3 regions of the Nocardioides sp. BE266 genome follow, and region 2 is predicted to be linked to each of the others. Evidence: riboswitches for the same ligand, from Rfam matches in the RefSeq annotation. Region 2 holds a riboswitch; each other region holds the start of a gene.
What was found. A riboswitch is a leader RNA that binds a small molecule or an ion and turns the genes downstream of it on or off. The one in region 2 is predicted to bind cobalamin.
Positions count from the first base shown of each region.

Region 1: it holds a riboswitch for cobalamin, as region 2 does, so the genes downstream of both, J2X46_RS21765 (hypothetical protein) here and J2X46_RS04470 (precorrin-8X methylmutase) in region 2, are expected to answer to the same signal.
Region 3: it holds a riboswitch for cobalamin, as region 2 does, so the genes downstream of both, J2X46_RS21990 ((2Fe-2S) ferredoxin domain-containing protein) here and J2X46_RS04470 (precorrin-8X methylmutase) in region 2, are expected to answer to the same signal.

Region 1 covers NZ_JAURTI010000009.1:130,067-140,299, reverse strand. Annotated here, with positions in the region: gene J2X46_RS21780 (ATP-binding cassette domain-containing protein) at 1-13, opposite strand, end outside; gene J2X46_RS21775 (energy-coupling factor transporter transmembrane component T) at 10-1,119, opposite strand; gene J2X46_RS21770 (hypothetical protein) at 1,116-2,120, opposite strand; gene J2X46_RS21765 (hypothetical protein) at 2,147-3,829, opposite strand; cobalamin riboswitch at 3,903-4,042, opposite strand; gene J2X46_RS21760 (terpene cyclase/mutase family protein) at 4,135-5,493, opposite strand; gene gatB (Asp-tRNA(Asn)/Glu-tRNA(Gln) amidotransferase subunit GatB) at 5,717-7,195, opposite strand; gene gatA (Asp-tRNA(Asn)/Glu-tRNA(Gln) amidotransferase subunit GatA) at 7,216-8,730, opposite strand; gene gatC (Asp-tRNA(Asn)/Glu-tRNA(Gln) amidotransferase subunit GatC) at 8,730-9,029, opposite strand; gene J2X46_RS21740 (N,N-dimethylformamidase beta subunit family domain-containing protein) at 9,199-10,233, shown strand, end outside.
Region 2 covers NZ_JAURTI010000002.1:28,329-38,561, reverse strand. Annotated here, with positions in the region: gene J2X46_RS04490 (nitrite reductase) at 1-336, shown strand, start outside; gene J2X46_RS04485 (hypothetical protein) at 398-688, opposite strand; gene J2X46_RS04480 (hypothetical protein) at 758-1,072, opposite strand; gene J2X46_RS04475 (nucleotidyltransferase domain-containing protein) at 1,110-1,835, shown strand; cobalamin riboswitch at 1,829-1,959, shown strand; gene J2X46_RS04470 (precorrin-8X methylmutase) at 1,988-2,641, shown strand; gene J2X46_RS04465 (precorrin-2 C(20)-methyltransferase) at 2,638-4,164, shown strand; gene J2X46_RS04460 (SAM-dependent methyltransferase) at 4,161-4,898, shown strand; gene J2X46_RS04455 (GNAT family protein) at 4,967-5,494, opposite strand; gene J2X46_RS04450 (Fe-S cluster assembly protein HesB) at 5,627-5,902, opposite strand; gene J2X46_RS04445 (FAD-binding oxidoreductase) at 6,151-7,521, shown strand; gene J2X46_RS04440 (hypothetical protein) at 7,534-8,025, opposite strand; gene J2X46_RS04435 (hypothetical protein) at 8,117-9,238, opposite strand; gene J2X46_RS04430 (hypothetical protein) at 9,995-10,159, shown strand; gene J2X46_RS04425 (hypothetical protein) at 10,231-10,233, opposite strand, start outside.
Region 3 covers NZ_JAURTI010000010.1:28,138-38,370, reverse strand. Annotated here, with positions in the region: gene J2X46_RS22005 (TIGR00366 family protein) at 1-250, opposite strand, end outside; gene J2X46_RS22000 (amidohydrolase) at 310-1,917, shown strand; gene J2X46_RS21995 (hypothetical protein) at 1,922-2,050, opposite strand; gene J2X46_RS21990 ((2Fe-2S) ferredoxin domain-containing protein) at 2,047-2,427, opposite strand; cobalamin riboswitch at 2,480-2,608, opposite strand; gene J2X46_RS21985 (inositol monophosphatase family protein) at 2,627-3,397, opposite strand; gene J2X46_RS21980 (protein adenylyltransferase SelO family protein) at 3,394-4,860, opposite strand; gene J2X46_RS21975 (GFA family protein) at 4,901-5,314, shown strand; gene J2X46_RS21970 (peptide chain release factor 3) at 5,337-6,902, opposite strand; gene J2X46_RS21965 (DNA polymerase ligase N-terminal domain-containing protein) at 6,964-7,311, shown strand; gene J2X46_RS21960 (PASTA domain-containing protein) at 7,312-8,328, shown strand; gene J2X46_RS21955 (DUF4386 family protein) at 8,540-9,250, opposite strand; gene J2X46_RS21950 (NAD-dependent epimerase/dehydratase family protein) at 9,281-10,225, opposite strand.

The DNA of each region.
Region 1 (10,233 bases), on a different contig from region 2:
GCAGCTCGATCATGCGGCCACCTCACGGACCAGCGCCGTCGACGGCACCGGCGTCGCCACGCCCGGGACGAGGCCGAGCAGACCGACGGCGAGGGCGAGCGGGGAGAGGTACGGCGTCACGTCGACGGCCGGGTAGGCGACGGCCACCTGGCTGCGACCGAACCACCAGCCGAGGACGGCGACCGCGAGCCCGACGCCGACGGTGACGAGCTCGGGGGTGCGCCACGAGTCGGGGCGGTAGCGGGTGCGCTGGACCCGTCGGCCTGCGCTGCTCAGGCCGACGACTGCCGCGACGACACCCGCCCCGAGCATCGGCATCGCGAGGAGACGCGGCGCGGTCGGGTCGAGCCAGGCGTAGGTGCCGACGCAGATGCCGGTGAGGGCGAGTAGCAGCAGCGACCCGGTGGTCCATCGCTCGCGCAGGGTGGCGCCACCGGAACGTCCGTAGCCGCGGGTGTCCATGCCGGCCGCCAGGGCGAGCGACCGCTCGAGGGCGTCCTCGAGGACGGGCACGAGGAAGCGCCGGAGCCGGCCCACGCCGGTCGTCGTACCCCCGCGGAGGGCCTGCGCGGCCCGCACCCGGCGGGCGCTGTCGGCGAGCTGCGGGAAGATCGTCACGGCGACGACCATCGCGGTGCCGATCTCGTAGAGCGCGGGCGGGACCGAGGCGAGCAGCCGCTTGGGGTTGGCGAGCGAGTTGGCCGCCCCGACGCAGAGGATGATCGCGGCGAGCCGGAGGCCGTCGTACAACCCGGCGAGGAGCGCCTCGCTGGTGACGGGGCCGAGCAGCCGGATCCCGGCCGCCCAGTCCGGCAGCGGGACCTCCGGGAGGTCGAGCAGCACGTGGCCGACCGCTTGGCCGCCGAAGAGGATGCGGAAGACGACCCGGGCGACGATCGTGACCGCCGCGAGCAGGGCGTAGAGCCGGAACGAGCGACCGAACGGGTGGCCCGAGCGTCGTGCCATGACCACCACCGTCGCGGAGCCCATGATCAGGAGCAGCAGCAGCGGGTTGGTGGTCAGCGAGGCTGCCGTGGCCAGCCCGATCGCCCAGGTCCACCAGGCGATCGGGTGCAGGTCACGCGGCAGTCCCCACACGGACGACGCCGATCCGGTCACGGCGCCGAGGATCCCCGTCGCCGGCGCGCCACCACCGCGCTCGCCACCCCGGCGAGGGCGACCAGTCCGACGATGCCCCAGGTGACCGCCGCCGGGATACGGGTCGGCTCGTCGGCCTCCGGCCCGCCTGCCTCGGAGGACGCACTGGGCGTTGAGTCGCTGGGAGACTCAAGGGCAACGGACGGCTCGTCCGAGGGGTCGCTGGACGCTGAGTCGCTGGGAGACTCACTGCCCTTGGTGGGCTTCTTCGAGGGCTTGCTGGACGGTGAGTCGCTGGGAGACTCACTGGCCAGGGGCGACTCGGAGGGGGTGCTGCTGGGCGTCCCGGAGGGCGAGGTCGACGGGCTCGGTGACGAGGTCGGCGAGCTGCCGCCGCCCTTGCCGCCACCCGTGCCGCCGGACCCTCCGGACCCACCCGAGCCCGAGCCCGGGTTCGTCGGCGACGAGGTCGGGGACGAGGTGGGCGACGACGTGGGCGAGGACGTCGGGCTCGGCGAGGCCGGCGCGACCGGTGGGGCGACGGACGGTGCGGCGGGAGAGCCGCCACGGTCCTGCTGCCACGCCCAGCCCACCGAACCTCCGGCGGGGACGGTCTGGCCGCCCACGCCGGAGGACGCGTAGGTCCACGAGCCCGACGAGCCATCGGACCACCAGAGGCCCCAGTAGGCGTTGGCGGGCGAGGCGTTCACGCACGGGTCGTTGGCAGGTACGTCGTTGACGCGGCACACGAAGCCCGGCTGGCGGGTGGCGTAGCTGATCCTGACGCCCACCGAGGCGAAGACCGCCGCCGCGCTCTTGCCGCCACCATCCGGCGCGCACGTCGTCACGGTGCTCCCGCCGAGCTCGCGGTAGTCGACGACGACGCTGACACCTCCCGACGAGGTGCAGGTAGCCGCACCCGCAGACGCGACGTAGGCCGTCGGTGCGAGCCCCAGCGAGAGGGACAGAGTCGCTCCCCCGCCCACCAGACCAGCGGCCAGGAGGGTGAGGGGGCGCAGCATCCGGTGTGCGCGAGCCTGGGTCGAGATCACGCGCGCTTCAGCCAGAACTTCGTGCTGGCCGGCTCGGCGCCCGACGTCCGCTGGACGGCGACGACGCGCAGGCGCATCGTGCCCAAGGCCGAACGGGCGGCCTTGGTGAGCTTCAGCGTGACGTCGGCGGTCGTACCGGGCGTCACGGTGTAGGCCTTCTTGGCCAGCAGCAGCTCGCGCTTCTTGCCGTTGGCGAGCTTGACCTTGCCGGCCGAGCGGACCTTGAGCGTTCCCGCGCAGGCGACGTTCGACTCGCACGCGACCGAGAGGGTGAAGCGGTTCCTCGTGACCTTCTCCACCCTGGCCGCGGCGAGCTTGCCGACGGTCGGCGGGGTGGCCGTGGCCGCGGTGGTGGCAGACGACGCACCGGACAGGGTGGTGAGCGTGAAGGTACGCGCGCCGACACCGGCCGGCAGGTCGAAGGACACCGGCACGGTGCTGCCGGTGCCGGTGACGGGCTTTGCCACGGAGCCAAGGGTGACGCAGGCCGCCTCGCCCTGGCCGAGGCCGGTGACGTTGACCGTGACGGTGCTCCGCTCGACCGCGGAGGCCGGGGCGGAGAGTCCGAGCGTGCCGTTCGCGGCCGGAGCACTGGCCAGGGCCGGGAGCGCCTGGGCAGTGGCCCGGCGGTACTGGTCGCGCGCGGCCGCGGCGATGCCGCTGGTGCGGGCGGCGGCGAGGATGCTCGGCTTGTAGGCCACGCCACCGTTGTCGGCCGCGAGCTTCGTCGCGCACGCGGCAAGGTCGGCGATCTGCACCGCTCGCAGCCAGGTGGCCGCCTTCGCCGCCGCTGCCGACTCACCCGCGCGGGACAGGGCCCAGCCGGCGAGGCCGGTCGTGTTGGCGTTGTAGCCCTCGGACGCACCCGCGCTGAACGAGCCATCGGCGGCCTGCTGGCCCTTCAGCCAGTCCGCGGCGAGCGCGGCCGCGCCGCGCGCGGTCCGGGAGGCGCCGGGGGTGTCCAGGATGTTGATGACGGCGAGTGCGGTCGTGTCGACGCTGCCGGTGTCGGCGCTCGTGCAGCCCTGCTGCGTGTCGGCCTTGTCGCCGTTGAGCTGGGCGCGGAAGAACCCGGCGTCGCACTGCTGGTCGAGCAGGAAGGTCGTCGCATCGGCGGCGCGCGTTGAGGCCGCGGTGGTCAGCGCCCGCGCGGCGAACGACTGGCCGATCACGTTGACGAAGTCGGAGTCGAAGGGGTCGTTGGTGTCGACGCCCGCGTCCTCGAGGCGGCCGACCAGCGGCGCGGAGGAGGAGACCAGGTCCTCCAGGCGCGTCACCTGGTCGGTGCCGTTGAAGTCAGTGGCGTCCTTGCCCGTCGCCTGCGCCACGCTGACCAGCTTGGCGAGGCTGCCGGCGTACACACGGTTGGGCGCGAAGGTGCCACCGGTCGCCCACGAGTCAGAGACCGGCTCGATGGCGTCGACGATGCTCGACGCGGTGGCGTCCTTGCCCACGGCCTTCAGCGCGAAGGCGAAGTCGGCGGAGAGGCCGTAGTCGTTGAAGCCGCCGAACTGGTCGTTGAAGACCAGGCCGTTGGTGAGCTGGCCGCTCAGCCAGGTGGCGCCGGCCTGGACCGCGCGGTCGGCGGTCGGGCTGGTCGGGAGCGGCGCGGCGTATGCCGGCTGCGTGAGAGTGGTGGCGGCCAGCGCGACGGCGGCCAGTCCGGAGAGGAGCTTCATGGTCCCTTCCCTCGCTGCGACAGCGAGGGCGCCGGTCGGGACCGTCTACCCGCTGCATTCCTCGACAGCGATGGTGATCAAGACGCGTCGAGGCGGGTGTTCCGGCTCGCACGGGATCGCTCCCGTGCCCACGGTTGCGGGTCAGCGCCGGTGTCGGACCGGCTTTCCCCAGCTCGGGCGTGTGTGGTGCCGACCCGGGCGGGTGCGGCGTGCGAAGCGTAACCCCGGCGCGCTCCGGGACGCACTTCGGCCCGGCGTCTCGGGACGCCGGGCCGAAGCAGGGTGCATCAGGTGGTGCTGGTGGGTCAGTTGCGGACCCGGAGCGACGTACGTGCCTCGTCGTCCGAGGTCTTCACGAGCCCGACGCGCCGCTGGTTGCCGGCGGGGAGCTGGAGCTTGCGGACGATCTTGTCGCCGGACTTCTTGCCCTTCACGCGCAGGAAGTCACCCTTGACCTGCATGCAGGCGCTCTCGCTCGGAGCCAGGCCGTACACGCGGAACTGGACCCGCTCGCCGGCGCGAGCCTGCTTGCGCACCGAGACGATCTTGAGCTTGTCCTTGCTCGCCGGGGCGAACTGCAGGCCGAGGATCGCCTGGGCCGTCGCACGACGCCACTCGTCACGCGCCTCGGCGGGAATGCCGGTGACGTTGGACGCCTTGACGCGGTCCTTGCGGTAGGCCACCGCACCGGTGTCCCTGGTCAGCGCCGTGCGGCACTTGTACTTGTCGACCGGCTGGTTCTTGCGCACCCAGAGCGCGGCCTTGAGGGCGGCGTCGCGGTTCTTCAGCAGGCCCAGCGCGTAGCCACCGATGGCCGTCGAGTTGGTGTTGATCTGGCTGATCGGCGCCGCGGCACGGATCGCGCCGCTCCCGCGCTGCCGGTCGGCGAGCCAGGTGCCGGCCTTGGCCAGCGCCCCCACCACCGCCGGGCTCTTGTCGCCCGACTCGATGAGGTTGATCACCGCGAGGGCGGTGGCGTCCGGGTCGGCCTCGCTGCCGGCGACGCCCTCCGTGCACGACTGGCTCGGCACGTCGGCCTTGTCGAAGCCTGCGCGGAAGTAGCCCGAGGCGCACTGCTGCTTGAGCAGGAAGTCGCGGGCGGCGCCGGCCTCGGTCGAGCCGGAGAGCGTCAGTGCGCGGACGGCGTAGGACTGACCGACCACGTTGGCGTTGTTGCCCGACTCGGACTTGTCGAAGATCCGGCCGGCGATCGCCGCGGCCTGCGGCTCGGCAGCCGGGTCGGCCGGCACGTTGGCCGTCCGCTCCTCGAGGCGGGCGATTAGGTTGATCCCGCCGTAGCTGATCGGGTTCTTCTTCGCCGTGCGGGCGAACGTCGCAGCCTTGGCCAGCGGACCGGCGTAGGACTCCTTCGTGCCGTCACCGACGTACTCGGCGATGCGCGGCTCGAGGGAGTTGTTGATGGCGGTCACGGTGCCGCCCTGGCTGGTGACGGTCGAGAGCGCCATCCCGGTGTCGATGGTGAGGCCGAAGTCCGGTCCGGACTTGCCGACGATGAGGCCGTTGCTGAGCTCACCGGCGATCCATTCCGCTGCGATCGTCGACGGCGTGCTGTCGGTGCCTCCCGCGGCCTTCGCCGCGCGGAGGGCGGGCGTCGGCTCGGCGGACGCCGGAGGCGCAGCGAGTACGCCGGCTCCGAGCGCCACGGTCGAGAGTGCGACCGCGGCCGATCGGATGGGTCGAATGCGATGGTGCATGACTTCCTTCCCGCTCGCCGAGGACCCCACGACGGCAGGTGCCGCCCAGTCCCCCGTGCTGCGAGCGTTGGTTGGTGATGTGACCAATGTGACTCGCAACGACCCTAACAAGTTGTCTAGACCGGGCGATCGGCGGCCGAATCAGACCAAAGTAGGGGGCCCCCAGGAAGGATCAGGACAGCTTCTCCAGGATCAGCTCGCGCACCCGACCGGCGTCGGCCTGGCCGCGCATCTCCTTCATCACCGCTCCGATGAGCGCACCGGCCGCGGCGACCTTGCCGTCGCGGATCTTGTCGGCGACGTCGGGGTTGGCGGCGATCGCGTTGTCGACGGCAGCACCGAGGGCGCCGTCGTCGGAGACCACGGCCAGTCCGCGCGCGGCGACGACCTCGTCCGGGGTGCCCTCGCCCGCGAGGACGCCCTCGAACACCTGGCGGGCCAGCTTGTCGTTGACGGTCTTGTCGTCGACCAGCGCCTGGATCCGCGCCACGTCTGCGGGAGTGATGGGCAGGTCGACCAGGTCGACGCCGTCCTCGTTGCTGCGGCGGGCGAGCTCACCGAGCCACCACTTGCGGGCGGCCTGCGGGGCGGCACCCTCGGCGATCGTCTCGATCACCAGGCCGAGCGCGCCGGCGCCGAGGGTGTCGCGCATCTCCATGTCACTGAAGCCCCACTCCGCCTGCAGCCGGGCGCGCTGGACCGTCGGGTTCTCCGGCAGCGTGCCGCGCAGCTCGTCGACCCACGCGCGGCTCGGCGCCACGGGGACGAGGTCGGGCTCGGGGAAGTAGCGGTAGTCCTCGGCATCGGACTTCTCGCGACCGCTGGTCGTGATGCCGGTGTCCTCGTGCCAGTGGCGGGTCTCCTGCAGGATCGAGCCGCCGCTGCTCAGGATCGCGGCGTGGCGCTGCATCTCGAAGCGAACGGCCCGCTCGACGGAGCGGAACGAGTTGACGTTCTTGGTCTCCGTACGGGTGCCGAGCACGCCGCTGCCCTTGGGCGAGAGCGAGAGGTTCACGTCGGCGCGCAGGTTGCCCTGGTCCATCCGGGCCTCGGAGACGCCGAGCGCCACGATGAGCTCGCGCAGCTGCGAGACGTAGGCCTTGGCGACCTCGGGCGCCTTCTCCCCTGCGCCGAGGATCGGGCGGGTCACGATCTCGATGAGCGGGATGCCGGCGCGGTTGTAGTCGACCAGCGAGTAGTCGGCGCCGTGGATGCGGCCGGTGGCGCCACCGACGTGCAGCGACTTGCCGGTGTCCTCCTCCATGTGGGCGCGCTCGATCTCGACGCGGAAGGTCTCACCGTCGACGTCGACGTCCATGTAGCCGTCGAAGCAGATCGGCTCGTCGTACTGCGAGGTCTGGAAGTTCTTCGGCATGTCCGGGTAGAAGTAGTTCTTCCGGGCGAACCGGCACCACTCGGCGATGTCGCAGTTGAGCGCGAGGCCGATCCGGATGGCCGACTCGACGGCCTTGCCGTTGACCACCGGCATCGCGCCGGGCAGGCCGAGGCAGGTCGGGCAGGTGCCGGCGTTGGGCTCGCCGCCGAACACGGCCGGGCAGCCGCAGAACATCTTCGACGCGGTGTTGAGCTCGACGTGGACCTCGAGGCCCAGCGCCGGGTCGTACGCCGCCAGCACCTCGTCGAAGGGCATGAGCGCGGTGTCGGTGGAGGTCACGACGAGACTCCTTCCAGGCCGGCGGCCTTGTCGAGCAGCGGGCCGCCCCAGGCTGCGGTGTGCAGCGCCTCGACCGCGGCGCCGACCCGGTAGACGCGGTCGTCGGCGAGAGCGGGCGCGAGCAGCTGGAGGCCGCTCGGCAGGCCGTCCTCGTCGGCGAGGCCGTTGGGCACCGAGATGCCGGGCACGCCGGCGAGGTTGGCCGGGATGGTCGCGAGGTCGTTGAGGTACATCGCCATCGGGTCGTCGAGCTTCTCCCCCAGCCTGAACGCCGTGGTGGGAGCGGTCGGCGAGGCCAGTACGTCGACCTGGGCGAAGGCGGCGTCGAAGTCGCGGCTGATCAGCGTGCGCACCTTCTGGGCCTGGCCGTAGTAGGCGTCGTAGTAGCCGCTGGAGAGGGCGTAGGTGCCGAGGATGATGCGGCGCTTGACCTCGTCGCCGAAGCCGGCGTCGCGGGTGGCCCGCATGACCTCCTCAGCGGACGGGTCGCCCTCGGGGACGACGCGGAGGCCGTAGCGCATCGCGTCGAACTTGGCGAGGTTGCTGGACGCCTCGGCCGGGAGGATCAGGTAGTAGGCCGCGAGCGCGTGCACGAAGGACGGGCACGACACCTCGACGACCTCGGCGCCGGCCTTGACCATCGCCTCGACCGAGTCGTTGAAGCGGGCCATCACGCCGGGCTGCCAGCCCTCGCCCTGCATCTCGGTGATCACGCCGACCTTCACGCCAGTCAGGTCGCCGGAGGCACCGGCCGTGGCGGCCTCGGTGAAGGAGGGCCACTCCTGCGCGATCGAGGTCGAGTCGCGGGGGTCGTGGCCGCCGATCACGTCGTGGAGCATGGCCGCGTCGAGGACGGTGCGGGTGACCGGGCCGGCCTGGTCGAGGCTGTTGGCCAGCGCGACGAGGCCGTAGCGGGAGACGCCGCCGTAGGTCGGCTTCACGCCGACGGTGCCGGTGACCGCGCCCGGCTGGCGGATCGAGCCGCCGGTGTCGGTGCCGATGGCGAGGGGTGCCTCGAAGGCCGCGACCGCGGCCGCGGAGCCGCCGCCGGAGCCGCCGGGGATCCGGTCGAGGTCCCACGGGTTGCGGGTCGGGCCGTAGGCGGAGTGCTCGGTGGAGGAGCCCATCGCGAACTCGTCCATGTTGGTCTTGCCGAGGATCGGCAGGCCGGCCCCGCGCAGCCGCGCGACGACGGTGGCGTCGTAGGGCGGGATCCAGCCCTCGAGGATCTTCGAGCCGCAGGTGGTGGGCAGGCCACGCGTGGCCAGCACGTCCTTGACCGCGATCGGTACGCCGTCGAGCGGGCCGCGTGCCTCGCCGCGGGCCCGGCGGGCGTCGGACTCGGCGGCCTGGGCCAGCGCGCCGTCGGGGTCGACGTGCAGGAACGCGTGCACCCGCTCGTCGACCTCGGCGATCCGGTCGAGGTGGAGCTGGGTGACCTCGACGGAGGTGACGTCGCCGGCGGCCAGCTTGTCGGCGATCGCGGCGGCGGTGGTGCGTGGGTCGCCCATCACGCCTCCTCTCCAAGGATCCGCGGGACGGAGAAGCGCTGCTCCTCGACGGCCGGGGCGCCGGAGAGCGCCTCCTCGGCCGTCAGCCCGGGCACCACGACGTCGTCGCGGAAGACGTTGGTCAGCGGGATCGCGTGCGACGTGGGAGGCACGTCGTCACCGGCGACACCGTTGATGGAGGCGACCGACTCGAGGATGACGCTCAGCTGGGGCGCCAGGTGGTCGAGCTCGGCGTCGGAGAGGTCGATGCGGGCGAGCATGGCCAGGTGGGCCACCTCGTCCCGGGAGATCTCAGGCATGCGGGCAATCCTAGGTCCACGCCCCGCTCGCCCACGCGGCCGGTCGGGACCGGCGTCCTGATCGTCCCGGGCGCCCGGGATCGCGGGCCCATGTGCCGGGAAGTGCCCCCGGCGAATCGTCGATCACACGGCGTCGGAGGGTCCGTCGCCACCGGGCGAGGTGATCACGATGAAGGCACAGGCAGCACGAACCTGGATGGTGGGGTTGGTCGTGACGCCGCTCCTGGTGGGGTGCGGTTCGGCGTCACACCTGCCGGTCCGCGACGCGGAGCAGGCGATGGGGGTCCTGCCCGCGCCGCGGACCTCGGCCGCCGACTCCGCCGAGAAGGCCGCCCCGGAGCCGCGCGGCTCCGAGGACTGGCGGATCAGCAACCCGGCCCAGCACGGCGAGATCGCGGCCTACACCACCCTCGCCAGCGGCACGCCCGGCACGCGGGTGGGGCTCAAGGTCTCCACCACCGAGGGCGGGTACGACGCCTCGGCCTACCGGATCGGGTCCTACGAGGGCGGCACGGGGGCCTTCGTCTGGGAGTCCGGCTTCCGCCGGGGTCGCGAGCAGTCGCCGCCCCGCTACGCGTCGTACGAGCGGCGCACGGTGATCGCCCCCTGGAAGCGCGACCTGACCATCGACACCACCACCTGGCTGCCCGGCTTCTACGTCCTCCGGCTCCGCACCGACACCGGCTTCGAGGCCCAGGTGCCCTACGTCGTCACCTCGCCGACGGCGAAGGGCACCGTGGCCCTGGTCGCACCCGTCACCACGTGGCAGGCCTACAACGAGTGGGGCGGCTACAGCCTGTACGCCGGCGCCAACGGCGACACCCCCAGCCACGCGGTCAGCTTCGACCGGCCCTACAACGGCGCGACCGGCGCCAACGACTACCGCACCGCCGCGCTCCCGATCGTGGTCCGCGCCGAGAAGACCGGCGTGCCGCTCTCGTACTTCACCAACATCGACCTCGCCACCACGCCGAAGGCGCTGAAGGGGGCACGCGGCTACGTCTCGATGGGCCACGACGAGTACTGGACCAACGAGATGCGCGACGCCGTGCTCGGTGCCCGCGACGCCGGCACGAACCTGGCCTTCCTCGGCGCGAACACCATGTACTGGCGGATCCGCCTCGAGGCGGGGCTCGAGGACGCGGCCCGTGTGGTCGTCGGCTACCGGCACTCCGCGCACCTCGACCCGCTCTACGCCCAGGGC
Region 2 (10,233 bases):
GACGCGGAGACGGTCCAGCTGCGGATCGGCAGCACCCACTGGGGTCCGGTCGTCCCGCTGCACGAGGCAGCCGCCCGACTCACCGGTCTCGCCCGCGCCTTCCAGCAGGTCCGCGACACCGCCTGGCACGTCGACGAGCTCCCCGTCCCGCCCGCGTCGCACGACGCCAACCCGCACCTACCCGCCGCGAGCACCCCGCCGTCGTACGGCGACGTGGCGGAGGGCATCACCCACCTCGAGGTCCCCGACGGAGTCCTCGACCGCGGCTTCCTCGACGGCCTCGCCGAGCACCTCGTCGTCACCCCGTGGAAGTCACTCCTGCAGGTGGTCGAGTAGTCGCCGAGGCGCGAGCGACCACCGCTGGTTGAGGTGCGAGCGAAGCGAGCCTCGAAACCCCTCAGCCCTGGTCGTCCCGGCGCTGGCTCCCGAGCCACACGCCCGCCGCCACGGCACCCGTCAGCGCCGACATCACGCCACCCAGAGCCATGACACATCCGAGGACGAACACGACAGGTAGGCCCACCTGGTAGTCATCGACCTCGGGAGGAGGCGTCCCGTCGCTCATGAAATCCACCGTGTAGGTGCCCGACTCGAGCCACTCCCGAAGCAGCACCGCGAGCCCCACGGCGAAGAGCGCGGCGCCGCCTGCAAGCAGCATCGCAATCGTCCGCTTGAGCGGTCCGTCCATCCGTCCCCCTGTGATCGAGCGCCGACGCTAGCGGCCCGCCCGCTGCGCCGTCCCAGGAACCGCCGACCCTCAGGCGAGCGCGTAGGGCGGGACCAGCGCACCGGCAACGACGCAGACCCACCCGAGGAACAGCCACGGATAGTGCCGTCCGGTCGACGGCGACGGGCTGCGGATCTCGCGCAGCCGGCCGCGGTAGCCGATCGTCGCGAGGGCACTGCCAGCGAGCGCGAGCGGCGGCCCGATCCAGAACGCACCGAGCCCGCTGGACGCGGCGAGGTAGGCATAGAGCCCGGCCACGCCGAGGCCGGCTGCGATGAGGGGCACCGCACTGCGGAGGAGCTGGGCTCGCTCCAACCGCTTGACGGTGCGGTCGACGGGGTCCATGGCGTCCGCACCGTACCGCCCGATGGAGACTGGCCCCGTGACCCGACCCGACGCCGAGACCGCCGCCCGCTCGCTGATCGCCGAGCGTTTCCCCGAAGCGCGGCAGGCGTGGCTGGGCGGGTCCGTGGTGCTCGGCAACGCGACGGAGACGTCCGACCTCGACATCACCGTCCTGCTCGACGAGACCGAGACCTATCGCGAGTCGCTCGTGCACGAAGGCTGGCCGGTGGAGCTGTTCGTGCACACCGAGTCGTCGATCCGTCACTTCGTCGCCAAGGACCGGGCACGTCGACGACCGACGATGGCGCGCCTGGTGTCGACCGGCGTCCCGCTCGTGCCCGGCGACGGCGGCACCGCGCTCCGGGCGGAGTGCGCAGCGGCGGTGGCCGCCGGCCCCGACCCCCTCAGCGCGGAGGAGCTGACCTTCCAGCGCTACTCGCTGACCGACCAGCTCGACGACCTCGCCGGCGGAGGTTCGGCGGGTGTCGTCGATGCCGTTGCGATCGACGTGTGGCGAGGTACAGCCGAGCTCCTGCTCGCCTGCGGAGGCTGGTGGTCAGGCACGGGCAAGTGGCTGGTCCGCGAGGTGGAGGCGCTCGACGCCGCCCGCGGTACGACGTACGCCTCGCGTCTCCACGACGGGCTGCACGCCGCAGTCGCAGGCGATCCGGACGCGCTCGTCGATCTCGCGGACGAGGTCCTCGACGGGGTCGGCGGTCGGCTGTGGTCCGGCTTCCGTCTCACGGCGTCGATCCCGGACTGACGCGTGCCCTAGGCTGCCCCCGTCACGCGACGCAGGAACCCGGTGCGAGTCCGGGGCGGTTCCGCCACTGTCAGTTTCCAGACTGGAAACAAGCCAGACACTGTCCGCGCGGCGTACCTGCCGACCAGGGGCGAGAACCCCGAGGAGCCGTGATGAGCCTGCTGTCCCGTCCGACCCGACGCTTCGACTACGTCGCCGACGGCGCCGCGATCTACGACGAGTCGTTCGCGACCATCCGTCGCGAGGCCCGCTTCGACCACCTGCCAGCCGACGCCGAGCGCGTGGCCGTGCGCATGGTCCACGGCACCGGGCAGGTCGACCTCACCGACGACCTCGTCATCCACCCGCGCCTCGTCAGCGCGGCGCGAGGGGCGCTCGAGGCCGGCGCACCGATCATCACCGACGCCCACATGGTCGCCAGCGGCGTCACCCGCAAGCGGCTCCCGCGGGACAACGAGGTGCTCTGTGCGCTGCACGACCCGCGCACGCCCGACCTCGCGATGCTGATGGGCACGACCCGGTCGGCGGCAGCGTTCTCGCTCCTCGAGGACCGGCTCGAGGGCTCGGTCGTCGCGATCGGCAACGCTCCGACCGCGCTCTTCCACCTGCTCGAGATGCTGCTCGACGGCGCCCCCCGACCGGCCGCGATCGTCGGCTGCCCGGTCGGCTTCATCGGTGCCGCCGAGTCCAAGCAGGCGCTCGAAGAGGTCGACCTCGACATCCCGTACCTCACCGTCCGCGGCCGCCGCGGCGGCTCGGCGATGACCGCCTCCGCGCTCAACGCGCTCGCCCAGGAGCGGGAGTGACCGGCCGGCTGTACGGCGTCGGGCTCGGCCCCGGCGACCCCGAGCTGATCACCCTCAAGGCCGCGCGCCTCATCGAGTCGGCCGACGTGATCGCCTTCCACGCCGGCGTCGGCAAGACCTCGAACGCCCGCACGATCGCCGCCTCGCTCATCCCGCCGACGGCGATCGAGGAAGAGCTCCGCTACCCCGTCACCACCGGCGAGACCGCGCACCCGGGCGGGTACGCCGGCGCGATGGCGGAGTTCTACGAGTCCTGCGCCTCGCGCCTGGCTCTTCATCTCTCCGAAGGCCGGATGGTCGTGGTGCTGGCCGAGGGCGACCCGCTGTTCTTCGGGTCGTTCATGTACCTCCACGACCGGCTGGCCGACCGCTTCGAGACCCAGGTCGTCCCGGGCGTGCCCGCCTTCGCCGCCGCCACCGCCGTCCTCGCCTCGCCGCTCGTGCGCCAGACCGACGTGCTCACCGTGCTCCCCGGCACCCTCCCGGTCCCCGAGCTCGCCCGCCGCCTCGCCGACACCGACGGCGCGATCATCATGAAGCTCGGCCGCCGCTTCCCCGGCGTCGTCGACGCCCTCCGCCAGGCGGGTCGCCTCGAGCACGCGCTCTACGTCGAGCGCGCCTCCATGCCCGCCGAGCGCTGGATGCCGGTCGTCGACGTGGACCCAGCCACGGTCCCCTACTTCTCGTTGATCGTCGTCCCCGGCGACAGCGTCGCGTCCGACCCGCAAGGCCGCCGCGATTCTCTCGTTGGTCGAGTAGCCCGCGAGGAACGAGCGGGCGCATCGAGACCCATCCACCCACTGCGAGTCATCGGCCTCGGCCCGGGTCCAGACAAGTGGCTCACCCCCGAAGCCTCCGAGGCACTCGCCGACGTCGACCACGTCATCGGCTACGGGCCGTACGTCGCCCGCGTCCCCCAGCGTGAAGGCCTCACCCGCCACGCGTCCGGCAACACCGTCGAGGTCGACCGCGCCCGCCTCGCGCTGGAGCTGGCCGCGCAGGGCGAGAAGGTGGCCGTCGTGTCCGGCGGAGATGCCGGAGTCTTCGGGATGGCGAGTGCGGTGTTCGAGGCCGCGGCCGACCACCCCGACGTACCCATCGAGGTGCTGCCCGGCGTCAGCGCCGTCCAGGCCGTCGCCGCCAAGGCCGGCGCTCCGGTCGGCGCGGACTTCGCGGTCGTGTCGCTGAGCGACCGGCTCAAGCCATGGTCGGTGATCGAGAAGCGCCTGCGCGCGATCGCCGAGGCCGATCTGGTGCTCGCGGTCTACAACCCCGCCTCGCGCAGCCGCACCAGCCACGTCGCCGACCTGCAGAAGCTCTTCCTCGAGCATCGCAGCCCTGACACGGTCGTCGTGGTCGGCCGCGATGTCGGGCGGGCCGAGGAGTCGCTGACCGTCACGACGCTCGCCGAGCTCGAGGCCGACACGATCGACATGAAGTGCCTGCTGATCGTCGGTGCCTCCTCGACCACGGTGACCACCGCCGGCCAGGTCTGGACGCCGCGCTTCGTGGAGTCGGAGTGACCGTCCACTTCGTCGGCGCCGGCCCGGGCGCGGCCGACCTGATCACCCTGCGCGCCGCAACGTTGCTCGCGGCCGCCGACGTCGTGCTCTACCCGGGGACCTACCTCGACGCAGAGGTCCTCTCCCACTGCCCCGACGCCCGCCAGGTCGACACCCAGAAGCTCGACCTCGACCAGATCACCGCGGTGATGGTCGACGCATCGGCCGACGGACTCGAGGTCGTCCGCCTCACCTCCGGCGACCCGTCGCTCTACTCCGCCCTTGCCGAGCAGACCGCACGACTCGACGCCGCCGGCGTCCCGTGGGACGTGTGCCCGGGAGTCCCGGCGTACGCCGCCGCTGCCGCCGCCGTCGGCCGGGAGCTCACCGTCCCGCTCGTCGCGCAGTCCGTCGTACTGACGCGCACGCAGGCCCGATCCACCGCGATGCCATCGACGGAATCGCTCGCGGCCTTCGCCGCCACGAGGGCGACGCTGGTCCTCCATCTCGCGATCACGAGGACCCGCGAGCTCGCGGAGTCACTGGTGAGTGAGTACGGCGCCGACTGCCCCGCCGTCGTGGTCCACCGCGCCACCCAGCCCGACGAGCTCGTGCTGAAGGGAACCTTGGCCGACATCGCCGACCAGGTCGAGAAGGCCAGCCTGAAGCAGGCAGCCGTCATCCTCGTCGGCTGGGCGCTAGCGCGGGAGGGCGCCGAGTCCTGGCTCTACAAGTCCAACCGCCCCCGCACCTGACCCCTCACTCCGCCGGTTGAGCAGCGAGCGCCAGCGAGCGTGTCGAAACCAAGGAGCCCGCGCACCCCTCACTCGTGGAGGATGCGCTGGAACAGCAGGTGGTCCTGCCAGCGGCCAGCGAGCTTGAGGTACGCCGGCGCCATGCCGTACTCCTCGAACCCGCAGCGGCGCAGCACGGTCTGCGAGCCGACGTTGTGGACCAGCGTGCCGGCCTCGATCCGGTGGAGGCCGAGGTCGTCGCGCGCCACCTCGACCACGCGCTCGAGCGCCCGGGTCGCGAGTCCGCGACCCTGGTGGCCGGCGTCGATCCAGTAGCCGAGGTTGGCGCTCTGGAAAGGACCGCGGGCGACGTTGGAGAGGGTCATCCGGCCGACGAGGTGGCCGTCGAGCGTGATCACGAAGGGGTGCTCCTGGCCGAGCGCGTGGCGCTCGACCTGCCCCGCGACGACACCCGCCTGGTGCTCGAGCGTGAAGAACGACTCGTCTCGAAGCGGCTCCCACGGAGCCAGGTGCTCACGGTTGGCCACGACCAGCGCGTGCAGGGCCGCGACGTCGTCGGCCTGCACCAGCCGCACCTCGAAGGACGGTTCGGGCACGTGGCGACGTTACCGCCAGCCACCTCCGCGACCTCTCCGCCACCTCGCCGGTTGAGCAGCGAGCGAAGCGAGCGTGTCGAAACCAAGGAGCCCCGGACCCACAACGGGATCCGGGGCTCCTGGAGCAGTACGTCAGGCCTGCTGACCCAGCGCGAACTGGATGTTGCCGTCCTCGTCCACGCCCCCGTCCAGCACCATGCCGTCGAGGACCTCGGCAGCGTTGGCGTCGACCCAGACGGTCGCACCGTCCTGCTCGATCACCTCGTCGCCGGCGGCCGCGTGGTCGGCGGGACTGACGGACAGCGACTGCCCGTCGGGCTCGGTCGCGATGCGGACGCCGGACATCTCCGGCACTTCCTCCGCGAGCTTGTTGACGATCTCGGTCACGTTCTCGGTGAGAGCAAGCATGGCTCTCCTCCCGTATGGCGAATGTGTCCCCTCCACCATTGCGAAGATCGCCCGCGCACTCAAACCGAGGGCCTCGACGGCGCAGACAATTGACCTCTTTGGGAACTGGGAGCGCCCGACGCCCGGGACTAACGTCGGCCCCACCCAATGCCGCGTACCGCGGCGCTCGTGACGCCCCGCCCAGCACCTGCTCCTCGACGCCCCCTGTCGCCCGGACCGACACCGTCCGAGCCCGAGGAGGGTCATCAATGAGCATCGACGTGGAGACGCTGCGCTCCCAGACCAGGGGAACGGTCACCGGACCGTCCGACCCCGACTACGACGCCGCTCGGGCAGTGCGCAACGGCATGATCGACAAGCGGCCGGCTGTCGTCGTACAGGCGGCCAACGCCGGCGACGTCATGGGCGCCGTACGCTTCGCGGCCGACAACGGCCTGACGGTCGCCGTCCGCGGAGGCGCCCACAGCGTCCCCGGCTTCGGTACGGCGGACGGGGCCGTGGTCGTCGACCTGTCGGCGATGCGCGGCGTGCGCGTCGACCCGACGACCCGCACGGCCCGGGTCGGCGGCGGCGCGACCTGGGGCGACCTGAACGCGGCGACGTACCCCTTTGGGCTTGCCGTGACGGGCGGCATCATCTCGACCACGGGCGTCGGCGGACTCACCCTCGGTGGCGGCATCGGCTACCTCTCGCGCGGCCTCGGGTTGTCGCTGGACAACCTGCTCGCGGCCGACGTGGTCACGGCCGACGGCACCTTCCACCTCGCGAGCGAGAAGGACGACGCGGACCTGTTCTGGGCGATCCGCGGCGGCGGCGGGAACTTCGGGGTGGTGACCTCCTTCGAGTTCCGGTTGAGTCCGGTGAAGGACATCTACGGAGGGCCGATGTTCTTCGAGCTCGATCGGGCCGGCGACCTCTTCCGCTTCTACCGAGAGTTCATCGCGGACGCGCCGGAGCAGTTCGGCGGCTTCCCGGCCTACCAGATCGCGCCGCCCCTGCCGTTCATCCCGGAGGAGCGGCACGGCACGACGCTCGCGCTGTTCGTGGCGTGCTGGGCGGGCGACCTGGACAAGGGCGAGCAGGTGCTCAAGCCCCTCCGTGACCTGGCGCCGACGGTGGCCGAGATGGTCGGCCCGATGCCCTACCCGGCGCTCAACATGGCCTTCGACGACCTCCTGCCGGCGGGCCTGAGGCACTACTGGAAGGCCAGCTTCGCCACGGAGCTGACCGACGAGGCGATCGACGCACACGTCGAGCACGGGGCGAAGGTGCCGGCGATGACGTCGACGATGCACATCTACCCGATCAACGGCGCCTGCCAACGGGTCGAGTCGGACGCGACGGCCTTCGCCTACCGCGACGCCAGCTTCGCGACCGTCATCGCGGGCATGTGGCCGGACGCAGCGGACGACGAGCAGAACACCGCGTGGGTGCGCGACTACTACGCCGCGATCGCGCCCCACTCCGACGAGGGCGGCTACATCAACTTCATGGCCGACGACGACCAGGAGCGGATCCGCGTGAACTACAAGGGGAACTACGAGCGGCTCCAGCAGGCCAAGACGAAGTACGACCCCGGCAACCTGTTCCGGCACAACCAGAACATCGCTCCGGCCTGAGGCCGGCCTCGCTCACTCGGCGGGGCGCTCCTGCGGCTCGAGGTGCGTCTCGTCGATGGAGGCGAGCTGCTCGGTGAGGAGTCGTCGCATCTGGTCGCGCTGCTCGGTCGCCATCTGCCGGAGCGACGCGACCTCGGCCTCGAGGGCGGCCTTCTCGTCGGCGAGCCCCGACAGGGCCGTCGTACGTTCGCTCTCGAGGCCGGCAGCATGCTCCGACCTGGCGTTGGCCAGCTCCGCCGCGACCCGGTCCGACTCGGTGCGGCTGGCCTGCGCGGCCTCGTCGGCCGACGCCCGCGCCTCGTTCACCAGCGACTCGGCCTCCGCCCGCGCGTCGGCGACGAGCTGGTCGGCCGTCATCGCAGCGAGCTCGAGCGTGCGTGCCGCGGACGCGTCTGCCTGGGCAGCGGGAGTCGGTACGGCGCGGGGGCTCTCGGCCGATGCGTCCGGCGCGAAGCCCGGCGCGGACGTGGCGTCCTCGTGCGGGAAGTACTCGGAGCTCGACATGTGTCCTCCACGGGTGCGTGCGTGCCTGTGCACCAGTGTGGGGGCTCAGGGTCCTGCTGTCGCTACTGGTCCACCTTTTTGGCGGCTGTGGTCAGGTGCCGTCCTCGGTCAGGGTCGTCACCGGCAGCCAGTCTGCACCCAGCAGCTCGGCGAGGTCGGTGAGGCCGGAGGTGTCGCTGCCCACGGTGTCGGAGGCCGCGGCGATCCGCTCGACCATCACCTTGCCGACCTGCTCCTCGACGGTGCCCTCGGCATAGGCGATGTGCCACGGCGAGACCTGGTGGTCGCGGTGCGTGCGGCCGGTGACCTGACGCCCGGCGATGCCGGAGAAGCGGGCCTGGTGGAAGACACCGACCCGCGGCTCGGTGCTCGCGGTGCGTCCGTCGGCGAGGGTCTCGCCGGCGTGCAGGCTGATCGAGGCGACGGTGGTGAAGACGCAGACCTTCGCCTGCCCGGTCTGGAACTTGAGCCGCTCGGCCTCCGGGTCGAACCGATCGCGGCCGTAGATCGTGGCGACCTCGATGCCGGAGTCGCGCAGCCGGTCGGCGATCGGGTCCGCGGCCGTGGCGACGAACTCGACCGAGCACGCCACCTGTCGCTCCGCCTCGACCTGCTGGGCGATCCAGGCGACCGTCGAGTCGACGCGAATGAGCCCGGCCTTCTGCCGGAAGCGCAGGAGCGCGGCCCGCCCCTTCGCGACGTTGCGACCGCGCCGGGCGATGTCCATCTCCCGGCAGAACTCGCCCCACTCCGCTTCGTACGCCGTCCGCTCCGCCGGCGACAGCGCCACCGGCATCCCGGAGATCGGCACCGCTCCCCACGGGGCCGCGCGGTGCAGCATCGCCGGCGGCCGCTCCTCGTCGAGCCAGCCGCGCACGAGCTTGAGGTCCGCAGCTCGCCGGGCGGGATCGGTGGTCCACGCCGCGCCGTACCGTCCCCGCTCCACCCCGACGCCGTGGCGCTCGAGCGCGTCGGCGTACAGCTCGCCGGGCTTCGTGGCGCTCGTCCACTCCTTTATCGACTCGCCGAGGACCTGCGCATAGGCCGGCGCGAGGTACGGCAGCTCGAGCGGCGTGTGCCCCGGCGTCGCGGTGGTCGCGATGACGAACGGCGCCGTGTCGTGCGGCTTCCCGTGCCCGGAGATCCGCGCCCACAGCTTCCACCGCTTCGTCGTCGTACGACGCAGGGCGTGGGCTTCGTCGGCGATGATCACGTCCCAGGCGTGGTCCTTGACCTTCTCCAGCCGGTCCCACGTGATGACGACCCACTCCAGGCCGCCGTCGCCCAGCGCCGTGATCGTGCGGCACCAGTGGCCGATCGTGATCGCGGCCGGTCCGCGACGACCAGCACTCTTTGCGCGCCTCGAATGTCACCGACCGCGTTCGCGCCCAGGACCGCGGAGATCGTCTTGCCCACCCCGGGCTCGTCAGCGAGCAGGAACAGCCGCCCACCCGCCTCCGCGCGTGCCGCGATCGCATCTGCTGCTTCGAACTGGATCCGTCTGGGCTCGAGCGCATCCGTAGGCTCGGGGTTCGGCGCCGGATCGCCGGGGTTGAGGGAGTTCTCGATGAACCGCCCGAGCGTGTGGGGCCCTGGTGCGTACGGCTTCAGGTGCTCGGGAAGTCTTCTGCCGACGTATAGATGGGTCTTCACTGCCGGGTGCCAACTCGCGCCGTCGACCTGGGTCCCGTACGGCACATCCAGCACCCACACCGGCTCGCCGCGCCCGGCTGTCGGCAACGGTCGCGGCTGCGTGGTGCGCCTCCGGCGCGGGGGCACGCTCCGTCGACGACTGCTGGATCGTCGGGAGCTGGCCACCTCCGGACGCTATCCGGGCCGCCGCTTCGAACGGAGTCGCCTCGCCCGCGCGCTGGCGGACCCTTTTCGGTGGCCCGAAGGCGGCGGATTCGGGCCGGTCAGGGCGCGCATCCGTCTTCACATGCTTGCGTTGGGCGCCTAGGTTCACCAGATGACCGAGCCGATCACACCGAAACAGCTCTCCGCCGAATTGGGCGTCAGCGATAGAGCAATTCGACAGTGGCTCCGCGATCAGGGCTGGCAGAACATGCCATACGCCCGCTGGGCGCTGACCGCGGAACAGGCGGATCAGGTCCGAGCCCGTTTCCGCGGCTGAACCATCCGCATCGCGTTCTGTCTGCTCGCCGAAGGCCGGACACCACGCCTGATCAGCGGCGGGCGGAGCGTTCA
Region 3 (10,233 bases), on a different contig from region 2:
CGACGTACCCCGTGAGCACGACCATCGCCATCTGGAGCGTGAACTGGGCCAGGTCCCAGAAGCCGCCGCCGAAGGTCTCGGCCACCAGCACCGGGCTGGAGCCGTTGACCATCGCGGCCACCGACACCAGCACGACGCCCGCGAGGGCGAAGACGTAGGCGTCGGGGAACCACTTCTCGGTCCACGCTGCGCTGCGCTGGGCGAGGCGGGCGAGGCCGCGTTCCTCGTTCGTACCCGAGATGGTCGACATGGCTCACGAACGTATCGGGCTGCTGCCCCGCACGCGTCGGGGGGTGGAGGATGGCGGCCGTGAGCACGGTCTTCCGCAACGCGACGGTCTTCGACGGGCACTCCTACCTCGGCGCGGTCGGCGACGTCGTCGTCTCAGGCGGCCGGGTGGTGGCCGTTGGCGAGGACGTCGCGCCGGCGGGGGCGGGGGTCGTGGACGTCGGGGGAGCGCTGCTGCTGCCCGGCTTCACCGACGCGCACGTGCACCCCATCCAGGGCGGGCTCGAGCGGCTGGCCTGCGACCTCAGCGGACTCCCGGTCGACGCCGCGGCCTACCTCGCGCACATCAGGGAGTACGCCGCCGCGCACCCGCAGCTGGACTGGATCCAGGGTGGCGGCTGGGCGATGGCGGCCTTCCCCGGCGGCCTGCCGACCGCGGCCGAGCTCGACGCGGTGGTGGCGGACCGGCCGGTCGCGCTGGTCAACCGCGACCACCACGGCATGTGGGCCAACAGCCGCGCCCTGGCGCTCGCGGGCATCACCGCGGCGACTCCGGATCCCGCCCACGGGCGCATCGAGCGCGACGCCGACGGGACGCCGTCCGGGATGCTCCACGAGGGTGCGATGGACCTGCTCTCCGGCGTGCTCCCGGAGGCCGACGACGCGCAGATGTACGCCGGTTTCCTCGAGGGCCAGCGGTACCTCCACTCCCTCGGGATCACCAGCTGGCAGGACGCGATCGTCGGTGCCTACTCCGGCATGCGCGACGCCGGGCCGACCTATGCCCGGGCGGCTGCGAGCGGCGACCTGACCGCGACCGTGGTCGGTGCGCTCTGGTGGGAGCGTGACCGTGGGATCGAGCAGGTGGCCGACCTGGTCGCCAAGCGCGGGGACTTCTCCCGCGGCCGGTTCGCCGCGACGGCCGTGAAGATCATGCAGGACGGCGTGGCCGAGAACGGGACGGCTGCGCTCGTCGAGCCCTACCTCGACCGGTGCGGGCACGCGACCGGCAACTCGGGCATCTCCTTCGTCGACCCGGCCCGGCTGCCGTCGTACGTCTCCCGGCTGGACGGGGAGAGCTTCCAGGTGCACTTCCACGGGCTGGGCGACCGTGGCGTGCGCGAGGCGCTCGACGCGCTCGAGGGCACCGACCCCGCGCGGCGGCACCACGTCGCGCACCTGCAGCTGGTGCACCCCGACGACGTCGCCCGCTTCGCGCGGCTCGGCGTCGCCGCGAACATCCAGGCGCTGTGGGCCTGCAACGACGACCAGATGACCGAGCTGACGATCCCGTTCCTCGGGCCGGAGCGGGCGGGGCGGCAGTACCCGTTCGGCGACCTCCACGCCGCCGGCACACGCCTGGTCGCCGGCAGCGACTGGCCGGTGAGCACTCCCGACCCGTTGGCTGCGATCCACACCGCCGTGCACCGGACGTCGTACGGCGACACGGGGGTTGCGGGCACCGAGCCGTTCCTGCCCGAGCAGGGCCTCCCGATCGAGGTGGCGTTCGCGGCCTACACCAGCGGCTCGGCCTGGGTGAACCACCGCGACGACGCCGGCACGATCGCCGTCGGCGCGGTGGCCGACCTCGTCGTGCTCGACGCCGACCCGTTAGTGACGCCCGACGAGATCGGCGCGGCGCGGGTCCGCTCGACCTGGATCGACGGGGAGTGCGTCTTCGAGGCCTGACCGGTCACGCCCCGTCGTGCAGCCGGCGGGTCCAGGCCGGGTCGTAGTCGGGGTGCGTCCCGTAGCCGACGAGCAGGATGTGGCCGGCACCGCGACGTCCGGCCGGGACGGGGGAGGCGCCTGCGCGGCTCACAGGACCACCGCATCCGGCGTGGGACGGAACGGGGACCGGCGCAGGCTCTCGGGGAGGTCTGCGACGCCCGGCCCTCCGGCACCGACCCAGTCGGCGATCGCCGAGGTTTCGTGCCGTCCGTTGAGCCGGCCGAGCCAGACGGGGCGGGCGCCCGAGCGTCGGGCCTCCCGCGACGGGCTGACCACGACGACGTCGGAGCGTTCGCAGGGTCCGAGGCAGTCGGTGACCCGCAGCGTCGCGCGGTCGCCGAGCATCGTGCGCAGGGCGTCGAGCCGGGCGGCGTGGTCGACGCCGGGTCGCTTCTTCGTGGTGCCGCAGCAGCAGCCGCGGCAGACCGTGACGGTCGGGCGGTCGCCCGTGGGCAGGGGTGCGTCCATTCGTGCAGCGCTCCATCTCTCGTGGAATCGTCAGGTGTGCATGGGACGCAGGCGGTCTCCTGACTCCTGGGTCGAGCGCTGTTCCCGGCCTTCCCGGACCTGACGGTCCAGTGGCGTCGTCGGGCGCAGCTCCCCAGTCACAGTGGCGAGGACCGTGTCGGGCTTGCACCGACTTCCCGGTCTGCGTCTCGCGGGGAGTCTACGGGCGGTGCCGGGCGACGAGCTGCAGGAGGGTCGCGTGGGTCTCGGCATCCGCGGCGGCGACGAGACCGGGGCCGGTGTGGACGGGTGCTCCGTCGAAGTCGCTGACCACGACGCCGGGCGCTGCCTCGCACAGGGCGATGCCCGGCGTGAAGTGCAGGCTGCCCTCGAGGCGACCGTCGGTGACGTACGCCAGTCGCCGCCCGGCCGCCACCCAGGCGAGTGCGAGCGTGGTGGACTCCACCCGCGGCGCGAACGTCGCCCGGAAATCGGGGTCGGCGGCGAGCTGGGCACCGACGAACGGGCGGTCGAGCGGACCGTCGGCGTTGATGTTCACCAGTCGGTTGGCGGGCGCAGCGTGCTCACGGCCCAGGACGCCGAAGGCACCGTCGTCGGCCCAGTAGACCTCGCCGCTCGGCGGGTGGGCGACCGCCGCGACACTCGTCGAGCCGCCGACGACCAGGGCGACGTTGACCGAGAACAGGGGAGTGAAGGCGGCGAAGTTGAGGGTGCCGCACAGCGGATCGACCAGCCAGGTGCGGTCCCGCGCACCGCTCACCTCGCCCAGCTCCTCGCCGACGAAGGCGTCGTCGGGGCGGGCGGCACGGATCACGTCGAGGATCGCCTGCTCGGCCTCGACGTCGGCGGCGGTCGCGAAGTCGGTGGCCGACTTGGCCTGTCGGGTGAGCTCGGAGCCGTACATCCGCTGCAGCACGGCCGCTCCCGCACGCGCCGCGCGGACGGCGACGTCGAGGTCGGTGTCGCTCACGTGCCGCAGAAGGTCTGGTAGCCGGTGCCGAAGGACTCCGGCGCGGGCTCGGCGAAGCGCTCCTGCCCCGGGCGGACGTCGTACGGCTGCGAGAGGACGTCGAGGAGCTGGTTCAGCGGCGCGAGGTCGCCGTCGGTGCCGGCCGCCAGCGCCTCCTCGACGAGGTGGTTGCGAGGGACGTAGGCCGGGTTGACCCGGTCCATCGCCGCCGCGTCGGGGGAGAGCGCCAGCCAGCGCTCCGCCCAGGCGTCGTACGCCGCCAGGTCGAGCACGAGCCCACGCGCGGGTGCGGCGTCACCGCGGGCCGCGTCACCGAGGCCGCGGAAGAACGACGTGTGGTCGACGTGGTTGTCGCGCATGAGCGTGACGAGGTCGGCCACGAGCGCCGAGGTGACGGCGTCGGCCAGGCCCTCGGGCAGGCCGAGCTTCGCGTGCATGCCCGCCTTCCACGCGTCGGAGTAGAGGTCGCGGAACTTCTCGAGCGAGGCCACGGCGAGGGCCACCGCGTCGTCCTGCTCGTCGGCGAGGAGGGGGAGGAGCGCCTCGGCGAAGCGGGCGAGGTTCCACTCCGCGACGACCGGCTGGTTGCCGTAGGCGTAGCGGCCGCCGGTGTCGATCGAGCTGAAGACGGTCGCCGGGTCGAAGGCGTCGATGAAGGCGCACGGGCCGTAGTCGATGGTCTCGCCCGAGATGGTCATGTTGTCGGTGTTCATCACGCCGTGGACGAAGCCGACGAGCATCCACTGGGCGACCAGCGACGCCTGGGCTGCCACCACGGCCTCGAAGAGGGCGAGGTGGGGCTGCTCGGCGTCGGCCGCCTCGGGATGGTGCCGCGCGATGGCGTGGTCGGCGAGCCGGCGGAGCAGGTCGAGGTCGTCGGTGGCGCGGGCGTACTGGAAGGTCCCGACCCGCAGGTGGCTGCTCGCGACCCGCGCGAGGACGGCGCCGGGCAGCACGACCTCGCGGTGCACCTCGCGGCCGGTCGCGACGACAGCCAGCGACCTGGTCGTGGGGATGCCGAGGGCGTGCATCGCCTCGCTGATTACGTACTCGCGCAGCATCGGGCCCACGGCGGCGTAGCCGTCACCGCCCCGGGAGAACGGCGTACGGCCCGAGCCCTTGAGGTGCAGGTCGCGCAGGCGCCCTTCACCGTCGCCGAGCTCGCCGAGCAGCAGCGCGCGGCCGTCTCCGAGGCGCGGCGAGTAGCCGCCGAACTGGTGGCCGGCGTAGGCCTGGGCCACCGGGGTCGCGCCCTCGGGGACGCGGGTGCCGGTCAGCAGCCCGACGCCGTCGGCGGTGCGCAGCCAGTCGGGGTCCAGGCCGAGGTCGCTCGCGAGGGCGTCGTTGAGCACGAGCGGGCGCGGCTCGGGCACCTCGGCGGCCTGCCAGGGGAGGGCCAGCTCGGGGAGGTCGTCGGCGTACTGGTGGCCGAGGTCGACGGCCGGGACCACGCGCGTGTTCACGTCGTCGACGATACGGGCCCCGGCGTAGCAGGATCGCGCCATGTCGTCAGATGCCCCTCCGGCTCGCGGCCGCTGCCTGTGCGGTGCCGTGGCGTACGCCGTCACCGGGCCGCTGCGGCCGGTGGTCAACTGCCACTGCGAGCGGTGTCGCCGGTTCACCGGGCACCACATGGCGGCGACGTCCGCCGCGCTGGCCGACCTCTCGCTCACCGACCCCGGTGGCGACCTGGCCTGGTACGCCGTCGACGGCGCGGCGTACGGCTCCTGCCGCCGGTGCGGGTCGTCGTTGTTCTGGCGAGCCGACGACGCACCGGAGCGGTGGTCGATCTGCGCGGGCACGCTGGACCCGCCGACGGGGCTGACGACAGTCGAGGCGTGGTGGGTGTCGCAGGCCAGCGACTACGCGACGCGGCCCGACCTGCCCGAGCGCGCCACCGAGTTACCCAGCGTCTGATCCAGCGTCTGAGGCAGCGTGGTCAGGCGCCGCCGGCGGGCAGCGCCTCGAGCATGATCTCGGGGTTGTCGCGCGCGGTGACCTGGGCACGCCACTGGTCGACGAACAGCGCGAGGTGCGTGCCGTCGCTGCGCTGGAGGACCTCGACACCGCGCTTGCCGGCGAGGGCGGCGGCGCCGGCGGCGTCGGTGCGGCGGGCGACCTGGTAGTCGAGCCGGGAGAAGCGGATGGGCGAGTTGAACTCGTTGGTCATCCGGTCCTCGACGACCTCGAACTGCATGGGGCCGACGGCGGCGAGGACCGGGTTCTGGTCGCCGCGCAGGTCGGAGCGCAACACCTGCACCACGCCCTCCTGGTCGAGCTGCTCGATCCCGCGGCGGAACTGCTTGTAGCGACCGATGTCGCCGGCGCTCGCGGTCACGAAGTGCTCGGGCGCGAAGCTCGGGACCGGTGGGTACTCGATGGCGTCGCCGACGTACACCGTGTCACCGACCCGCAGCGCCTGGGCGTTGACGAAGCCGATCACGTCGCCCGGCTCGGCGGTCTCGATCACGGTCGTGTCGCGGCCGAAGACCGACTGGGCGAACTTCGTGGTGAAGGGGCGGCCCGTCGTGGCGTGGGTGACGACCATGCCGCGCTCGAAGGTGCCGGACACGACGCGGGCGTAGGCGAGGCGGTCGCGGTGGGCGTTGTTCATGCCGGACTGCACCTTGAAGACGAACGCGCTGAAGTCGTCGTCCACCTCGCGCACGGTCCCGTCGACGCCCGCGGTGGGGCTGGGGTCCGGGGCGATGTCGAGGAGCAGGTCGAGCAGCTGCGCGACGCCGAAGTTCTGCAGGGCCGACGCGAACATCACCGGGGTGGTCTCGCCGGCGAGGAAGCGGGCCTGGTCGTGGTCGGCCTCGTCGAGGGTGAGCAGCTCGTGCTCCTCCTCCGCGACCTTCCACTGGTGGGCGTCGGTCTCCTCGACCTCGTCGGGCGCCATCCGCTTCTCGGGTGCGCGCGTCGCGCCGCCGGCGGTGCGGGTGTACTTCACGAACTCGCCCGTACGGCGGTCGATCACGCCGCGGAAGTCGCCCGCCTCGCCGACCGGCCAGGTGAGGGGAGTGGGGCGGAGCTTGATCTTCTCCTGGATCAGGTCCATCAGCTCGAGCGCCGACAGGCCGGGGCGGTCCCACTTGTTGATCACCGTGATCACCGGGATGCCGCGGAGCGCGCAGACCTTGAACAGCTTGAGGGTCTGCGGCTCCAGGCCCTTTCCGGCGTCGACCAGCATGACCGCGGAGTCGACGGCGGAGAGCACCCGGTAGGTGTCCTCGGAGAAGTCACTGTGGCCGGGGGTGTCGACGAGGTTGATCACGTGGTCGCGGTAGACGAACTGCAGCGCGGCCGAGGTGATCGAGATGCCGCGCGCCTTCTCCATCGCCATCCAGTCCGACACGGTGGCGCGGCGGTCGCCCTTGCCGTGGACGGCTCCGGCCTCGGTGATCACCCGCGCGTGCAGCGCAAGCGCCTCGGTGAGGGTCGACTTGCCCGCGTCGGGGTGGCTGATGACGGCGAACGTACGGCGGGGGCGGGTGTCGGGCACTGCGTGAATCTACCGGCGAAGGGCCCGCATCACCGACTTCGCGATGGGGCACGATGGCGGCGTGAAGCCACGCTTCGTGCTGCACGACCACCGCAAGCCCCGACCGCACTTCGACCTGCGGCTCGAGGAGGACGGCGTGCTGCGGAGCTGGGCGGTCCCCAAGGGCCTGCCCGACGATCCCGCACACGACCGCCTCGCGGTGGCCGTCGACGACCACGAGCTCGAACACGTCGACTACGAGGACGAGCACAAGTCCATCGCCGACGACGGCACCTGGGAGGAGCACGACCGCAACGACCGGCGCCTCGTCTTCACCCTCCACGGCCGCTCGGGGTCACGCCGCTACGCCCTCATCCACACCGGGGACGAGCAGTGGCTGCTGCACCTCCTGAAGGACCAGGGGCGGTAGATGGACCTCCAGGACTACCGGGATGCGCGCCACCGGAGACTCGTCGAGATGGCGACCGAGCTCGGCGTGCCGGCGGACCGCGCCGCGGCGGTGGTCGACCGCGTCATCGAGGACCAGCGACGCCGCATCCTGCGCTCCGCCGACCCCGACCAGGTCGTCGTACCCGCTCTGCGGGAGGAGGTGCTCGGTCGGCGGTCCCGCGGCCCCTTGCTCGCCGTCGTCGTGCTCGTCGCCGGCGTCGCGGCGGCCTTCGCGGTCGCGATCCTGACCGGACCGCCCGACCGCGAGAAGGTCGAGCGGACGTCCGCGACGGTGCCTGCTCTCCTGGGCCTCACCTCCGCCGAGGCTGTGAGCGAGCTGGGCCGCGCCGGCATCTCGTCGCGGGTCGACCCGGTGCCCCAGTGTGATCCGGCCGGGCAGGTGCTGGGGTCGGTGCCACCGTCCGGCGACACGGTCCGGCTCGACGAGGTGGTGGTCGTCATGGCGACGGCGACCCCGTCGTGGAACTGCCCTGCCGACTCCGCCGCACGCGCCCAGGCGTGGGCCTTCCTGCGCTTCCTCGTCTCCGGCTCGGCCAGCCCGCGCCTCGCACCCGAGGTGCGGCTCTACGTCGACGGCAAGTCGGCCGGGACGGCCGACGGGACCCACGCGGCCGCCGCGCCCGACTGGCGTTGGCGCGTGCGCGACCCCGTCGTGGCCTACGCGGTTCGCCCCGTCGCCAACGACCTCGGACAACCGGTCGTCTCGATCACCAGCGGACCACCACCGCCCACCACCTGCGGCCTCCCCACGACGATCCCCGCCGGTGTCGCTGACGCCCCTACCCGGGTCGTGCTCACGGTCAGCGGTGCCGGCCCTGGCGATGGACCGGATCCAGGGTGCCAGCTCACCATCGACCTCTTCGAGGACGACCACGGAGGCATCGTGGTCGTCTCGCTGACCTTTCCGGGCGGCAGTCGTCTCGGTCCGCCGGCCTGGGTCCTGGCCCGCGACGACCGGGACGCACTCGACGACTGACCGCTGGCGTGCACGGTGGGTGGTCGAGACCGGCTACGCACGAGCGCGGTATCTGTGACGCGCTGTGTACGTCACCACGACCGCAATCGGCTTCGGGCCCACGTGCCGTCATCAGCACGAGCCGCACCTCACCCACCGACAGGCCCTTGGTTTCGACACGCTCGCTGGCGCTCGCTGCTCAACCAGCGGGGGAGCGACTGGCGCTCGCTGCTCAACCGGGGGGCGTGTGGCACGGGCGGCGGGCGAGGACGTACGCGACCAGCAGGAGCCAGAGGCACCAGAGGACGTAGCCGGCGAAGTTGGTGAGCGACGCGGGCTCGAGGAGCGGGATGACGACGCCGGTGGCGATGAGGGCGGCGGCGACGTACCCGAGGCGGGTGAGCCAGCGACCGAGGAGCGTGCGGAGGGCGTAGGCCACGAGAACCGTGAAGGTCGCGGTGAGGGCGTAGCCGACGGTCTCGCCGATCACCTTGCCGAGCACGGTGTGCAGCAGCTCGAAGCGGTCCTCGGCGGCCGCGCGGCGGGCCGGGTCGACGGCGTCGTCGCTGACTCCGGGCACCAGCAGCACCCAGCGCTGGAGGCCGACGACCTGGACGACGGCCGCTCCGATCCCCACCCCAGCGATGAGACGGCCGACGGTCCCGCCGGCGAGCCGGCCGAGCCAGATGCCGGCGGGTGCCATCAGCGCGGCGCTGACGACGAGCACGCCGAACCAGGCGCGCACCGCGGTCTCGTGGTCGCGGTAGAGGGCGAGGATGTCGGCGGTGGGCTCCTCCAGGATCTGGGGGTACTGGAAGATCGAGCCCAGCGCCGTGAAGCCGGCGATGGCGAGCGCCGAGGCGAGGGCGAGGGCTGCGGCGGCACGCCGCGATTCCGTACGACGCTCAGCGCGCGTGGTGGCGTGGGTGGCGGTGCTGGTCATGGCGGGGCTCCTTCGAGGGGTTCAGCGGTTTCAGTGGGCGGGGACGGTGGCGCGGTCGCGGTACCACGCGAGGGTGGTGGCGATCGCCTCGTCGAGCGGGGTGGCGGACAGGCCGAAGGCGCTGCGGAACTTCGCGTCGTCGACGACCCACGGCTCGGAGAACTGGTAGAGCGTGTGGAGGTACTCGCGCATCGCCGGCTGGAACAGCCCGAGCCCGCGGAGCGTCCACGCGCCGGCGGCCATCAGGCGCGGGCGCGTGCCGGCGGCGGCGTACACCGCCTCGACGGTCGCGCGGATGGTGCGCGCCTCGGCGACGGGCAGGTGCCAGACCTCGCCGGTGGCGCCGGGCGCGGTGCCGAGGACGGCGAGCGCGGCGGCGACGTCGGGCGTGTAGGACCAGCTGTGCAGCTGGCGCGGGTCGCCCATCACCTGGGCCGTCTTCCCGCGCAGAGCGGGGCCGAAGACGGTCTCGCCGAGCGCCGAGCGGGTGGCGCCCGGGCCGAAGTAGTCCGAGGCGCGGCCGATCGCGACCTCGACCACGCCGCGGCGGTGCGCGTCGAGCAGCTCCTGGGTCATCGCCGCGCGGGTCGCCGACTTCGACGACGTGGGCCGGGCCGGCATCGTCTCGACGAGCGGGCGACCGCCGGTGCGGCCGTAGGAGTAGAGGTTGTCGAGCACGACGAGGCGGGCGCCGGCCGCCGCGGCTCCGGCGAGGACGCCGCGCTGGAGGGGCGGGAACTCCTCGTCCCAGCGCTCGTAGTTGGGCGCGTTGAGGCAGAAGTAGACGGCGCTCGCGCCGCGGCAGACGCGGGCGGCGAAGTCGGGGTCGGTGGCGTCGCCGCCGACGACCTGCGCGCCCGCGAAGCTGCCCGAGCCCTCGCGGTTGACGGCGACGACGTCGTGGCCGGCGGCGACCAGGGTCTCGACGAGCGGGTGGCCGACCTGGCCGGTCCCGAAGACGATGTGGCGGTCCATGGTGGTGT